DNA from 2 places in the Cupriavidus sp. a3 genome. Region 1 is predicted to be linked to the other one. Evidence: predicted binding sites of a transcription regulator. Region 1 holds the regulator's gene; the other holds the start of a gene.
What was found. Region 1 encodes LexA, which represses DNA repair genes until DNA is damaged. Its sites were predicted from a motif close to ACTGTATNNNNATACAGT; they were not measured.

Region 1 (7,396 bases):
GGCCTTCCAGGGCCACGGCGATGTCGGCGTTGGTGACCGAGCCGAACAGACGGCCGTCCACACCCGACTTCTGGCTGACCTGGACGGTCAGGCCGTTCAGCTTCTCGCCTTCGGCTTGCGCCGCGACCAGCTTCTCGGCGGCGGCCTTTTCCAGCTCGGCGCGCTTGACTTCGAATTCGGCGATCGCGGTTTGCGTGGCGCGGCGCGCCTTCTTCGACGGGATCAGGAAGTTACGAGCGTAACCGTCCTTCACCTTGACGATGTCACCCAGGTTGCCCAGGTTGATGACTTTTTCCAGCAGAATGACTTGCATCGTGTTTTCTCCGTTACGGACCTAGGGCCTATCAGTTCTTGTGCAGGTCGGTGTACGGCAGCAGCGCGAGGAAACGCGCACGCTTGATCGCCGTATCCAGCTGACGCTGATAGTGGGCCTTGGTACCGGTCAGGCGGGCCGGCGTGATCTTGCCGTTGTCGCCGATGAAGTCCTTCAGGGTGTCCAGATCCTTGTAGTCGATCTGTTCCACGCCAGCCACGGTGAAGCGGCAGAAGCGCTTGCGCTTGAACAGCGGGTTCTGTTGCTGGAAGCGCTTCTTGTTCTTGTTGTCACGTTTGACGAATGCCATGATTCAATCCTTTACGAATGCTTTACATCCGGTGATGTGAAAGACGAGAGCCTTGCTGTTGCGGTGCTTGCGGGCGAGGAATCCTTCGCAGTCGAGCAGCGTGCCGAGCGGTAACCGCTCAAGCCGCTGACCCACCGGCCCGATCCCCATTGCCGCGATGGCAAACTCAACCTGCCGTGGCGTTTCCGCCTCGACCGTCTCGCCGCTGTACTGCAGGATGCAGTTCACGACGGGCACTCCGGCCGGGGTATAGCGCAGGGCATCGCGTTCCGCCAAAGTGGCGGCAAGCCGAAGTTGGTTCAACGCGGGGCCTCTTGCCGTTTGCCATCCGTGCCGCCAGGGCCGACATGGTCAGCCTGGGCGCGCACCGCAGTCCGCACTCAGGCGGCCTGGCCTTCGGTGGTCGTTTGCGCGGCCTTGCGGGCTTCTTCGCGCTGCACTTCCTTCATCATCGGCGAAGGAGCGGTTTCAGCCTTCTTGGTCTGCACGATCAGGTGGCGCAGAACGGCGTCGTTGAACTTGAAGGCGTGTTCCAGTTCAGCCAGCGTGTCCTTGCCGCATTCGATGTTCAGGCAAACGTAGTGAGCCTTGGCCAGCTTCTGGATCATGTAGGCCATCTGGCGACGGCCCCAGTCTTCCACGCGGTGAACGTTGCCGTTCTGCGAGGTCACGAGCTGCTTGTAGCGCTCGATCATGGCCGGCACTTGCTCGCTCTGGTCCGGGTGGACGATGAAGACGATTTCGTAATGACGCATTGACGCTCCTTTTGGGATTAGCCACCCGGGCGTCACGAGTCCGGTGCGGCAAGGTTGAATAGCCTTAAATTATAGCCCGGCGCCAACGGGGCGCGCAAGCGGCAAGGCTGGCTCAGGCTTTGGCAAAGGCGGCCTGCAGGCGCACGGGATCCCGTGCCAGCGCAGGATCCGCCGCAAGCGCCAATGCCAGCAGTACCCTCGCCTTATACGGATTCAGGTCCGAGGCGGAGACAAAAACGCCATCGGACGGGCTGGGATGCGCCGGAATCGCCACATGACCTGCCCCGGTGCGCGAACTGCGCACCACCGCCACTCCGGCGGCGGCGGCATCCACCAGGGCCTCCGCCAGCACTTCGTGTATCGAGCCATTGCCGGCGGCGGCCACCACCAGGCCCGCCACGCCAGCCTGCACCAGCGCATCGACGGCGATCCGGCCCGGCTGCGCGTAGCTCGCCACGATCTCGACCACCGGCCATGCGCCCGGCATCGGACCGATCGCCCATGCCTGCCGGGGCGTGCGGGCAAAGCCCACGTAGTCGTCCTGCACCAGCCCGAGCGGCCCGCACTGGGACACGAAGGCATCCACCGCCGAGGTATGCGCCTTGGCAACATCGCGCGCCGCATGGATCTGCTGGTTCAGCACCACCAGCACGCCCTTTCCGCGCGCATCCGGATACGCCGCCACCCGTACCGCGTCGAGCAGGTTGAGCGGCCCGTCGGCCGACAGCGAGGTGGACGGCCGCATCGCCGCCGTCATCACCACCGGGACCGGGCACGCCTGGGTCAGGTGCAGCGCCATCGCCGTTTCTTCCAGCGTATCGGTGCCGTGCGTGATCACGATGCCCGCCACATCCGCCTGCGCCGACCAGTGCTCGACGCGAGCGGCCAGCGCGACCCACAGCGCAAAGGTCATGTCCTTGCTGTCGACCTGCGCCACCTGCTCGGCTTCGATCCGTGCCACCGACTGCAGCGCCGGCACCGCCGCAAGCAACGACGACACGGGCACGGTGGCCGCCTGGTAGTGCGCGCTGCTGGCGGGGTTGCCGGAAGCGCCGGCAATGGTGCCGCCGGTAGCCAATACAACGATGCGAGGCAATTGGGTCATGGATGCTGGGGCTCAGGAAACAGAAGGGAATACATGCGCCGGGCGATGGAATCGCGATTGTAACGGCGGACTTCCACCGGAATGGCCCGCGCCGAGGCCGATCGGTTCACGCGCGCCAGCAAAAATTCTGCTTGCGCTGACGCCGATACTGTATAAAATCACAGCATACTGTTTAAACATACAGTGCCCGGCCCGCCGGATGCAGGATTTCGGGGACCGCCCAGTCCGTTGGGCAGCCCATCCAACCCTGCCCAGCGCGCCCGCACGGAACGGCGATCCCATGGCGACCCTGACACCCCGGCAGCAGCAGATTTTCGATCTGATCCGCAATACGATCCGCCGTACCGGCTTCCCGCCGACGCGTGCCGAGATTGCTGCCGAATTTGGCTTTTCCTCGCCAAATGCCGCGGAAGAGCACCTGCGCGCGTTGGCCCGCAAAGGCGTGATCGAGCTGACGCCTGGCGCCTCGCGCGGCATCCGCCTGAAGGTTTCGCGCAGCGACTCGGAAATGCCGGACCAGTTCTCGCTACCCATCCCCGACGTTTTGCAGCTGACGCTGCCGTTGGTTGGCCGCGTCGCAGCCGGCAGTCCCATCCTTGCCGCCGAACATATCGACCGCCAATACCAGGTGGACGCCTCGGTCTTCGATGAACGCCCCGACTACCTGCTGCGCGTGCGCGGCCTGAGCATGCGCGACGCCGGCATTCTCGACGGCGACCTGCTCGCCGTGCGCCGGGCCAGCGAAGCGCCCAACGGCAAGATCGTGGTGGCGCGACTCGGCGACGATGTCACGGTCAAGCGCCTGCAACGGCGCGGCGGCCATATCGAGCTGATCGCGGAAAACCCGGACTTCGCCAACATCATCGTTGAACCGGGGCGCGAAGAGTTTTCGCTGGAAGGCATCGCGGTCGGCCTGATCCGATCCTCCGGCTTCTAGCCGGTCACGGCAGGCGCTTCGCCTGCGCGGACCCACCCGCTTCCATTGCTTTGCAGACGCCGCCCGGCTTGCCGGGTGTTGACCCCGCTTTTGCCTGAAAAAGAGGTGCAACCATGCCGCAAACCCACCACGTCGCCGCCCGCCGCCCGGTCAAGCCGGTGCCCTTCCGCCAGTGCAAGGGCGTGCGCGTCTATCAGGGCGCGCAGCGCCGGACCATGGTAGGCAGCATGGCCGCGATCTGCAGGATGCTTGAACTGGAAACCACTAGCAAGCTGGCCTGATCAGCTACGCGCGCACGCCTTGGTTTCCGTCTCCAGTTCTTCCGGAGTCATCTGCGGGAACCATGTATTAGTCTTGCGCAACTCGACCGCCGTGCCATCCGGCCTGGCGGTCAGCGAGATCAGGTAGGCATACGCAAATTCGCCACTGATCTTTGGCTGTCCGATCCGGATTTCCATCTGGTTCTGTGCCGGCAGGTTGACCATCGTGGCTTCGTCGCCGAGATTGTTGCGCAGGCATTTGGCAACGTCAGCCATTTTTGCCGGCGTGAACAAGCGCATCGGCGGACGCGCACGAATATCTTTCTCCGATGTGCCGGTGGCGCATCCGGCCATCATCGCGGCCACTGCCACGCCAGCCCCTATTACCGCTGCTCGAAAGAACATACGACCCCTTTGGAATGCAAGGCGCGTATGGTACAGGAGCCACATCGATTGTGGGCGTCGCTGGCACTGAAAGGAGCGTCCAAGACGATGACGCAGGGATCTCCATCCCCTCCGCGCAAGCGCGTTTAGCCAGGCCACGCCAGGAAGAGTAGGCCCAGCCCGAGCACCACCGCCGCGAGGATCAAATAGTGGCGCCAGCCGTGCCTCGGATCACCGGTACGGTATGCATGATGGGAATGAGGGATGTGAGGTCTCATGGAGCGAATTGCCGAAAGCTCTTATCCCATCGTAGCCCTTTAAGACCAAGTCGTCCCGCTCGCGCAGCGTCCGCAGCATGCCGCAGCGCCGCCGTCTATTCCGATTCTCTAAGTGCAGTTCGCCTGCATAGGAAGCTGGCCGAAACGCCGCGCGTGTAAGGCGGCGGCACTGGTAAGCGCCAACGCGCCTGAGATGGCGAGTTGGTCGGCGAAGGAATCAAAATGCTTCGGAGTGGCCGCATGAGGCTACAGCCCGGTCTTAGTGTTCTCGACGCAAGCCTTTGCGTAAGCAATTGCTTCAGCCATCGCCTCTTCCTCGCTATTGAACGTGGCTTTGATCTTGTGTCGCAAGCCTGGGACAAACTCGTTTGCGTGATCGATTCTGCGCTCGAACAATACCGATGCCTCCCAGGATCCAGATTTCGACTTCCAGACCGTGCAGTGGCAGAAATACTCCCCTTCTTCGACCAAGGCATGGCTCGACATGGCGCGCTCCCATCGTTTCAGAGGAATCCTAGCATGATGAAAGAACGCCCCATCCGCTTCAACGGCAAGCCTCATCGCCCTCGTCCATCTGCTCGGTCACCGCACTCGGTCGCATACCCGCCAGCGCAAAACGCACGAACGGAATTTCCTCCCTTCTCGGCCGTCTCTTCGCAGTAGTCCAGCGGAGAATGGCTTTTTATGGCACGGCCGATATTCCCACTTCTACTGGTCGGCTTACCGCGCCGAGCAAGCGATCGACGAGCGCCATAAAGTGACTCGCGACAATATTGTGCGCTGCATCACAATTCATAACGAAGCTCTTGTGCGATGCGGCATATGATGTAACGGGGGACCTGTAGTAAGAGCCTTGGGCCCATGCAGCCAAGGCCTCATATCTGTTTTGACGGGGGAATTTCGGTAGCCCAAACGGGCCTTGGCCTATGCAGCCAAGGCCCACTCCATTCTGTGCAAGCGGCGAGGTCAGCGAATACACCCGACGGCAGAAGGAGGGATCCGCCAATGGGTAGCAGCGCCGCTGTTCTCGCCCTGCAGGACATCGACGCGTGTCGGCCCGAGGTGAGCAAGAAATGTTTGCGAGGCAACGGAGCCCCCTCGCCTACCCACAGAGAACGCGCAAATCGGCACGCGCCTTCAGAGCGATCGGCGCCCACTGCTTGCCTGCCCGTAGCTTCGCTACATACGTTGGCTCATAGCACCGCAATTCATGCGCCGGAGTTCAGGATGCCTGGCGGCCGACCGCGATCAAGCGGGGCCTACCTTCAACATCCTCGATGCGCGGCAGGGCGCCCGAAGCAATGTTCTGCCGAACCGCAGCCTTCAATTCAGGAACATCCCAACGCCCCTGCTCGATAGCACCCAGAGCGTCGCCAGTAACTGCGAATCTCCCGCCACAGGCAGCGCAGCGGTATATTTGACTACCGCGCAGGCGATCTTGTCGGTCAAGCCAGCGTCGCGCGAGTGCAGCGCATAGTAAGCAAGGCACGGTTTTGGTTGAACTCACAGTGTGTCCCCGGCGATTGTCAAATCGGCCTTACGGCCGGCCTGCGTCTTGCAACCTGCTTGGGGTCAACATCAGGCACAGCAGGAGATTGGTGGTCCAATCCGGATGCAATGGTGCGCCTGGCAGACCCTCATCGTCACGGTAGCCTTAGGCCTAAGTTTCATTTAAGAAACGTGCCCTGATCTGTTTGCGACACAACAGAGTCAACCAGTGCTGTGCCGTGCCGCACAACGAGGGATGGACAATTCCCGGCGTGGGCCATCGATCACCCCCTTGAGGTGTGGCTCGCCGTCGGTGCTTGGGCTGCGCTGGACGACACCACCATTCGTTTTTCCCTGCGCTGACGGCCCATGCCAAGCAAAGCGCTACCTCTGGATGTGCCGGCCCTCACGGACGAGGAGTCGCGCGACATCGGCCTGCGCATGCGCAATCCGGACGTAAATGACCTGCTCAACTCCTTTACTCGTATCAGATTGCCCTGCAACTGTCACAGGAAGACGCCCTGACTTTCGCGCAGGTCATGGACTGTAGCAGGCGACGACCGTGGAAGCCTTGAACCTCGCCGCAGACCTGTCAGGTACGTGCCCGACATGGTGCAACAGGATGAGCTTCGAGCGGAATTCGAGCGCCTGAAGAAAGGCGACGACTAAACCCCTGAGAGCGGAGCGCCGCGCGTGTGAGAACCAGGCGTGACAGCCGGCAGAGACCGGCACGCTTACAAACGTAGCAGGAACAAACATGACCAAGTACGGAAAGCTGGATTGCCTCATCTTGCGTTCCTTTGGCGAGCAGTCGGCGCAATTTGCTTCCACATCCGCGACCTTCTGTGCGCTCCAGGCCTGTCAATCGTTGCCACGATCTCCGCCTCGACCTCTACCGCCGTCGCCCCCGCGATTTCCTCCACGGTCATCAGCGCGGTTGCCGCCGCGGCCACTGCTTCTGTCTTCGCCACGCTCGGCGCGGCGGTCCGAGCCGCGATTCTCCGCTCGCTCATCGCCGCGATTCCACCCACGCTTCTCACCGCGGTTTTCGCCTTGATTTCCACCACGATTCCAACTGCGGTTGTCACCGTCGTTCCAATCGCGGCCCCTGCTGCGTTTCTCGTCCCGGTCCCAGCCGCGATTCCAGTCACCATCCCATTTGCGATTACCGCCGTAGTACCTGGCGCCGCTCCAATCAGAGTAACCTCCGCCGTAGTATGGGCGCGAGTATCCGCCGTGGTAGTAGCCGTCATCGTAGGGAGCGACAGCACAGCCGGTGAGAAGTGCTGCCGTAGCTACGGTGAGCACGAGAGGGGGTTTCATGGTGACCTGCGTTTGCGGTTGGCGAATTTGCCGCAAGAATACCGACGGGCGACTCCCCCAGTTGTAAGAAATCGTGTCCCGTTGATGATCGTTCATGGCGTGCATCGCCACAGCCATCGGGGTTAATGGCGACGTCGAGGAGGAACTGGTCCTGGATCCCCTCTTCGCCGGACCCGATCACCGGCGCCGGCGCGCGGGACGCCCGATCCGTCGGTGTGGGTGGTGGGGTTCAGGAGGGTCGAG
Region 2 (7,396 bases), 1.8 Mb from region 1:
CGCTGCGCGGCGGGGCCAAGTCGGTGACGTCGATCGATTCGTCGGGCGAGGCGCTGAAGATTGCCGCGGGCAACGTCACCCTGAACGGGTTCGATCCGGAGCGCGCGACCTGGCTCGACGCTGACGTGTTCAAGACGCTGCGCGAATTCCGCGCCGAAGGGCGTCAGTTCGACCTGATCGTGCTGGACCCGCCCAAGTTCGCGCCGTCGGCGCAGCATATCGACCGTGCCGCGCGTGCGTACAAGGAGATCAACCTGGTCGGCACGCAGCTGCTGCGGCCAGGCGGTTTGCTGTTCACGTACTCGTGCTCGGGCGCGATCAGCATGGAGCTGTTCCAGAAGATCGTGGCGGGCGCAATGACCGATGCGCGGGCGGATGCGCGCATCCTGCGCAGGCTGTCGGCCGGCACCGATCACCCGATGCTGGCGGCGTTCCCGGAAGGGGAGTACCTGAAGGGGTTGCTGCTGGAGAAGGTGGGGTAACGCTGCGATCCGGAAGCGGCGACAGCCCTAGCGCGCCGCTTGTTTTCTCCCCTATCCCGCGCGCGGGAGAGGGGAGAAAAACGGCGCGACGAGACTACCGCCACATATTCCGCATCCGGCTGGCCAGGTCCACCGGCGCCAGCGCCGGCTTTGCCTTCCCCTCGCCCGGCATCGGCGGCGGCGGCCATGCCCGGCTGTGGAAATTCGGCATCACGCGATTCGGGATGAACCGCGTGCGCGACGCATACACATGCCGGTCGCCAAAGCCCACCTGCTGGTGCACGTAGAAGCGCTGCGGCACGACGACGTCCAGATGGTCCTTGGCGCGCGTCATCGCCACATACAGCAGCCGCCGTTCTTCCTCGATCTCTTCGGTCGTTCCCGTCGCCAGGTCGCTCGGCATGCAGCCATCGACGGCATTGAGCACATATACTGCCTTCCACTCCTGCCCCTTGGCCGAGTGGATGGTCGACAGGATCAGGTAGTCCTCGTCGCGCGACGGCACGCCGGATTCATCGCTCGACGCACTGGGCGGGTCCAGCGTCAGCTCGGTCAGGAAGCGCTCGCGCGCGCCGTAGGTGGCGGCGATGCGTTCCAGCTGCTGCAGGTCGGCCTGGCGCGCGGCGGCGTCGTCGTGCAGGCGTTCGAGGTGCGGCGTGTACCAGGCCAGCACCTGCTCGAACTCCGACGGCCACGGCGAGGCCGGCGCCATCAGCGCGCGCGCCAGCGTCAGCAGGTCGGCCCACGCGGGGGCAGCGGCCGGCGGCGGCTCGAATTCCTGCAGCGAGAACAGCGGCTCGGTGGCCAGCGCCAGCGCGTCGAGCACACGTGCCGCGGTCTTGGGGCCGATGCCCGGCAGCAGCTGCAGCGTGCGGAAGCCTGCCATGCGGTCGCGCGGGTTTTCCAGCCAGCGCACCACGGCCAGCACGTCTTTCACGTGCGTCGATTCCAGGAACTTGAGCCCGCCGAACTTCACGAACGGGATATTGCGCCGCGCCAGCTCGATCTCCACCTGCGCGCTGTGGTCGGCGGCGCGGAACAGCACCGCCTGCGCCATCAGCGCCAGGCCGGCCTCGCGCCGCGCCAGCACCTGCTCGACCACGTAGCGCGCCTGGTCGGCCTCGTCGTTGACGACGATGATGCCGGGCTTCTCGGCCGACAGCCGCTCGGACCAGAGATCCTTGGTATAGCGCTCGGCCGCCAGTCCGATCACGGCGTTGGCGGCCTGCAGGATCGGCTGCGTCGAGCGGTAGTTCCGCGACAGCGTCACCTGCTGCGCGGGCGGCGTGAACTGCTGCGGGAAATCGAGGATATTGCGCACGGTCGCACCGCGGAACGCGTAGATCGACTGCGCATCGTCGCCGACCACGGTCAGGCCGCGGCCATCGGGCCGCATGGCCAGCAGGATCGACGCCTGCAGTGCGTTGGTGTCCTGGTATTCGTCGACCAGGACGTGGTCGAAGCGCGCGCCGATGTCCTGCGCGATGGCCGGCTCTGCCATGGCCTGCGCCCAGTACAGCAGCAGGTCGTCGTAGTCGAGCACGTGCTGCTTCTGCTTGGCCTCGACATAGCCGGCAAACAGCGTGCGCAGCGCATCGGCCCACATCGCGTAGCGCGGGAACTGCTGCTTGAGCACGTCCTCCAGCGGCGCCTGCGTGTTGACCACGCGCGAGTAGATCGACAGGCAGGTCTCTTTCTTGGGAAAGCGGCTCGCGGTCTCGGACAGGCCCAGGTCGTGGCGCACCACGTGCATCAGGTCGGCCGCATCGCCGCGGTCGCTGATGGTGAAGGCGGGCGACAGGCCCAGCGTCTCGGCGTACTCGCGCAGCAGGCGCGCGCCGATGGCGTGGAAGGTGCCCGACCACTGCAGCGCCGCGCGGCCCGCGCCGGTCTGCGTGCCCAGCGCCTGGTCGACGATGCGCTCGACGCGCCGGCCCATTTCGGCGGCGGCGCGGCGCGAGAAGGTCAGCAGCAGGATGCGGCGCGGATCGGCGCCGCCCAGCACCAGGTGCGCGACCCGGTGCGCCAGCGTGTTGGTCTTGCCCGAGCCCGCGCCGGCGATGATCAGCAGCGGCCCGTCGCTGCCGTGCTCGACCGCGGCGCGCTGCTCCGGGTTGAGCCTGGACAGGTAGGCGGGGCCTGCGTCGGCCGCATCGGGGGCAAGGGCGGATTCGAGGTCCGCGGCGGGGGCAAGGTCGAGTGACACAGGCAGGAAAGAGGAATGGGGCGGGCAAAAAAAGCTGGCGCTAACTGTATATCCATACAGCCCGGCAGTGCAAGCCGCTTTGCGCGGGATGGGGCACGAACCAATAAGAAAGGTGCTCGATGAGCACCTTTTCCTGAATGTTGCGGGCGGCGGCGGGTGACAGCGTTACGCAGACTTTGCCAGCGCGCCGTCCAGCAGCTTGTGCAGCGCATCCCACTCGGGCTCGCCGACATAACGCTTGAGGATGCGTCCGTCCTTGTCGACCACGAAGGTGGTCGGCGTCAGCTGCACATTGCCGAAGGCCCTGGCGGCGGACCCGTCCGAATCCATCGCGACCTTGAACGGCAGCCCGCGCGTCTTGGCGTAGTTCATCACGTACATCGGCGGGTCATAGTTCATCGCCACGGCGACGAACTCCAGCCCCTTGCCCTTGAACTGCTCGTAGGTCTTGACCATGTCGGGCATTTCCTTGACGCAGGTGGCGCAGCTGGTGGCCCAGAAATTGACCAGGTAGACCTTGCCCTTCAGGTCGGCGGTGCTGACCTTCTCGCCCGACAGCAGCGTGAACGTGGCGGCCGGCGCGGCGTTGGAGGGCGCCAGCGCGCGGTAGCCGAACCAGCCCAGCAGCGCCAGTACGACGACTGCGGCGACGATGGGCCAGGGCTTGCGGGAGGACTTGGCGGAAGTGGAAGTGGTCATGGGAGGCGGAGGAAGGCGAATTCTCTTCGGGCAACGACACATTCTAATGCCGCGGGCGCCGCGGTGTTGCGCGCGGTCTGCTTGCGTCAATCTGTCGCAATGCCGGCGCCACCGCGCGGTTCAGCGCCGTGTGGCGATGGCGGCGCGTGCCTGGTCCAGCGCCTGCTCCAGGTAGGCGCCGTAGAAATCGGGCTGCATGCCGCGCAGCGGACTGGCGGCGGCGCGGCCCTGGCGATCGAGGAACAGCACCGTCGGCGCCACCCGCACCTGGTGCGCCCGCGCCCAGTCGCGCGCGGTGGTCATGCTGCCGTCGGCATCGCGCAGCGGCGTGGCGGCGGTCAGGTCGAGCTCGCGCACCGCGATCTCGCCGGCGGCGGCCTGCGGGCCGAGGTAGTTGCGGCGCACCGCGTCGCAATAGCCGCATCCTGGCATCGACACCAGCAGCACCAGCGGCTCGCCACGTTGCGCGGCCTCGGCGCCATGCGCGGCCAGGTCGGTGGCGGCAGGCAGGTGCGCCGTGCCCGCGGCCAGCGCCGCGCCGGCGGCCGTTGCCAGCAGCGTGCAGGCGGCCAGTCGCGCCAGTTGCGCTAGTCGGAGCAGCGCGGACCGGGCTGGTACGGCGAGGCGGGGCAGGGCGGGAACAGGCATGCGGTCGGGAAAGACTGTCAGGCGGCGCACCATGCACCGGGGCGCCACTTCCGCGATAATACCGGTTTCCGCCCGCAGGCGACGGCGGCCGCCAGAGCCGCTCCATGGCCTGCGCGCGCTGTCCGCCACACGCTTCCCCATGCGTCCTCTTTCGCCCCAGTCGTCGAGCCTGGCCGCCCTGGCCCGCAGTCCCATGCTGCGCCGCGCCGCCGTATGCGCGGCGCTGGCCCTCTGCGCCTGTTCGCCCCGCTATGACTGGCGCACGATCCAGTCCGGCGAGGGCGCCTACGCCGCGCTCTACCCCGGCAAGCCCAGCAGCGCCGCGCGCGACGTCACCATCGCCGGCCGCAAGCTGCCGATGACGATGGAGGCGGCGCGCGTCGACGACACGCTATTCGCCGTGGGCGTGGTCACGCTGCCTGCCGACGACGAAGCGCTGCGGCGCGAGGCGCTGGCGGCGATGCAGGCGGGCCTGCTGGCCAACCTGGGCACGTCGTCGGGCGAGCCGGCGCGTACGCGCCCGGTCACGATCACGACCGCCGACAAGCCGGGGCGGCCGCTGGCCGGCGTGGAAGTGCAGGCCAGCGGCGTGTCGCCGCAGGACCAGTCGCCGCGGCGGCTGACCGCGCGGCTGGTGGCGGTGGGCGCGCGCGCCTACCAGGCGGTGGTGCTGGAGTCCGGCGACGCCGCGCGCGACCAGCGCCAGGCCGAGCAGGTGGAGCAGTTCCTCGGCGGCTTCCACCCGTTCTGAGGTCCCGCAGGACGCCGCAGGAATACAGGGTTTGCGCCGGGCCGCGTCAGTGCGGCGGCGGCAGTTGTCGGGCAGTTGTCGTCTAGGAGAATCGAAATGCGTTGGGAAGTGTGGCTGGCTTATTTCGCGGCGTGCTGGGTGATTGCGGTGTCGCCGGGATCGGGGGCGGTGCTGTCGATGAGCCACGGCCTGTCGTATGGCCTGCGCAAGACCACCACCACGATCTTCGGCCTGCAGACGGGGTTGGTAATCGTGCTGCTGGTGGCCGGCGGCGGGCTGGGCGCGCTGCTGCTGGCCTCGGAGCAGGCCTTCATGGTGGTGAAGACCGTGGGCGCGCTGTATCTGATTTACCTGGGCTTGCAGCAGTGGCGCGCGAAGGTGCAAAGCAGCGAAGGCGCCAGCGAGGGTCCCGCCCGCGTGGCCGTGATGAGCCCACGCCGGCGCTTCGCCACCGGGCTGCTGACCAACGTGACCAATCCCAAGGGCATCATCTTCATGGTCGCGGTGCTACCGCAGTTTATCGACCCGAACCACCCGCTGGCGCCGCAGCTGGCCATCCTGGCGCTGACCATGTGCTGCGTCGACCTGGTGGTGATGCACGGCTACGCGCTGCTGGCCTCGCGCATGCAGGGCCTGTTCCGCAACGCGCGCGCGGTGCGCTGGCAGAACCGCTTCTTCGGCAGCGTGCTGATGGCGGTTGGCGCGGCGCTGTTCTTCGTGCGCCGGCAGCACGCCTGAGCGCCGGCACTGGCGCCAACCCTCGGGGTTTGCTTCAATGAGGGGAACCCCCCGGCCACGGAGAGCCCCAAATGCCAGCCTCGCCGATTCCCCGCGCCGGCGCGCGCATGCTGCCGCGCCACACCGTGCCTCCGGTGGAAGAACCGTCGCCGCCGGGCGTGCCTCCCGACTTGCCATTGCCGCCGGAAGAAGATCCGGTGCCGCCGCCGGTCGAGCCGCCGGTGGCGACGCCAATCGGAAAACGCGCGTAGGGATCGCCGCGGCCCGCCGGGGCCGCTTTAGGCCTTCCTCCCTTTCGTCGCTGCGGCGCGGCGCCCGGCATGGTTCGCCTGTCACGCTGGGGGCGCAAAGTATGGCGGTCCATGCCGCGGCATCGTGCCGGGCGCGCTGTGACCCGCGCCTGTGCCTGCGCCGGGGTGGGGGCCAGCGTGCTCACTGGCATGGTTCATGCGGCTTGCCGCGCGTGCCGGCCGGGCTCGCGCTGCCCGACCCACATCGCGCCGGTGTTCCCGGCAAGCAAGGAGCCCGCCATGCCTACCGCCCGTTCCGCGTTTTCAGCTTCCTCCTTCGGCACGCCCGATCCACGGCCGGTGGATCTTGTGATCTTCGGCGGCACCGGCGACCTGTCGGCCCGCAAGCTGCTGCCCTCGCTGTACATGTGCCATCGCGACGGCAACCTGCCCGAGGGCACGCGCATCATCGGCGTGGGCCGCCATGAATGGGATGCCGCAGCCTTCGCGCGTTTTGCCGACGAGCGCGCGCAGCCGTTCGTCGATGCGCGCTACCTCGATCCCGACAAGTGGCGCGCGTTCCTGCAGCGGCTCGACTTCGTCCGGGTCGATGCCTCGCAGCCCGGCCACTACGAGACGCTGGGGAAGGCGCTGCGCAGCGAAGCGCTGCGCATCTACTACATGGCGATGCCGCCGGGCCTGTTCGCCCAGACCTGCGACAACCTGGCCGGGCACGGCCTGATTGCCGACGACACCCGGCTGGTGCTGGAGAAGCCGCTGGGGGTCGACCTCGCCTCGGCCATTGCCATCAGCGAGGTAGTGACGCGCTACTTCAGCGAAGACCGCACCTACCGGATCGACCACTACCTCGGCAAGGAGACGGTGCAGAACCTGATGGCGCTGCGCTTCGGCAATTCGATTTTCGAGCCGCTGTGGCGCACGCCGTTCGTGTGCAGCGTGCAGATCACCGTGGCCGAGACGGTCGGCGTGGGCTCGCGCGGCGGCTTCTACGACGAGGCCGGCGCCATGCGCGACATGATCCAGAACCACCTGCTGCAACTGGTCAGCATCCTGGCCATGGAGCCGCCCGCATCGCTGAACTCGGACGCCGTGCGCGACGAGAAGCTCAAGGTGTTGCGCTCATTGCGCCCGATGTCGCCCGAGGACGTGCGCCGCAACACGGTGCGCGGCCAGTACACCGCGGGCGCCATCGGCGGCGAGCTGGTGCCCGGCTACCTGCAGGAAGACGGCATCCCGGCGGACAGCCGCACCGAGACCTTCGTCGCGATGCGCGCGGAGCTGGGTACCTGGCGCTGGAACAAGGTGCCGTTCTACCTGCGCACCGGCAAGCGCATGCAGGAACGGGTGACCGAGGTGGTGATCCAGTTTGCCGGGGTGCCGCACTCGATCTTCGATCCCGGCAGCACGCTGCGCGCCAACCGCATGGTGATCCGGCTGCAGCCGGAAGAGTCGGTGCGGCTGATGCTGATGGTCAAGCAGCCGGGCGAAGGCATGAAGCTCAAGCCGCTGAGCCTGGCGCTGAACCTGGACTCGGCCTTCACCACGCGCCGCGCCGAAGCCTACGAGCGGCTGTTGCTCGACGTGATCCGGGGCCGGCTGGCGCTGTTCGTGCGACGCGACG

Region 2: the regulator LexA is predicted to act here: its motif matches at 2,732-2,749, upstream of ACAD63_RS20660 (ATP-dependent helicase).

The regions. Positions count from the first base shown of each region.
Region 1 covers NZ_CP170643.1:1,533,970-1,541,365, reverse strand. Annotated here, with positions in the region: gene rplI (50S ribosomal protein L9) at 1-313, opposite strand, end outside; gene rpsR (30S ribosomal protein S18) at 345-623, opposite strand; gene priB (primosomal replication protein N) at 627-926, opposite strand; gene rpsF (30S ribosomal protein S6) at 1,004-1,378, opposite strand; gene ACAD63_RS07370 (asparaginase) at 1,491-2,483, opposite strand; gene lexA (transcriptional repressor LexA) at 2,764-3,420, shown strand; gene ACAD63_RS07360 (hypothetical protein) at 3,534-3,701, shown strand; gene ACAD63_RS07355 (hypothetical protein) at 3,702-4,052, opposite strand; gene ACAD63_RS07350 (hypothetical protein) at 4,589-4,828, opposite strand; gene ACAD63_RS07345 (hypothetical protein) at 6,616-6,984, opposite strand.
Region 2 covers NZ_CP170643.1:4,328,890-4,336,285, reverse strand. Annotated here, with positions in the region: gene ACAD63_RS20665 (class I SAM-dependent rRNA methyltransferase) at 1-482, shown strand, start outside; gene ACAD63_RS20660 (ATP-dependent helicase) at 577-2,688, opposite strand; gene ACAD63_RS20655 (TlpA disulfide reductase family protein) at 2,854-3,387, opposite strand; gene ACAD63_RS20650 (SoxW family protein) at 3,508-4,035, opposite strand; gene ACAD63_RS20645 (hypothetical protein) at 4,175-4,786, shown strand; gene ACAD63_RS20640 (LysE family transporter) at 4,883-5,524, shown strand; gene ACAD63_RS20635 (hypothetical protein) at 5,596-5,775, shown strand; gene zwf (glucose-6-phosphate dehydrogenase) at 6,055-7,396, shown strand, end outside.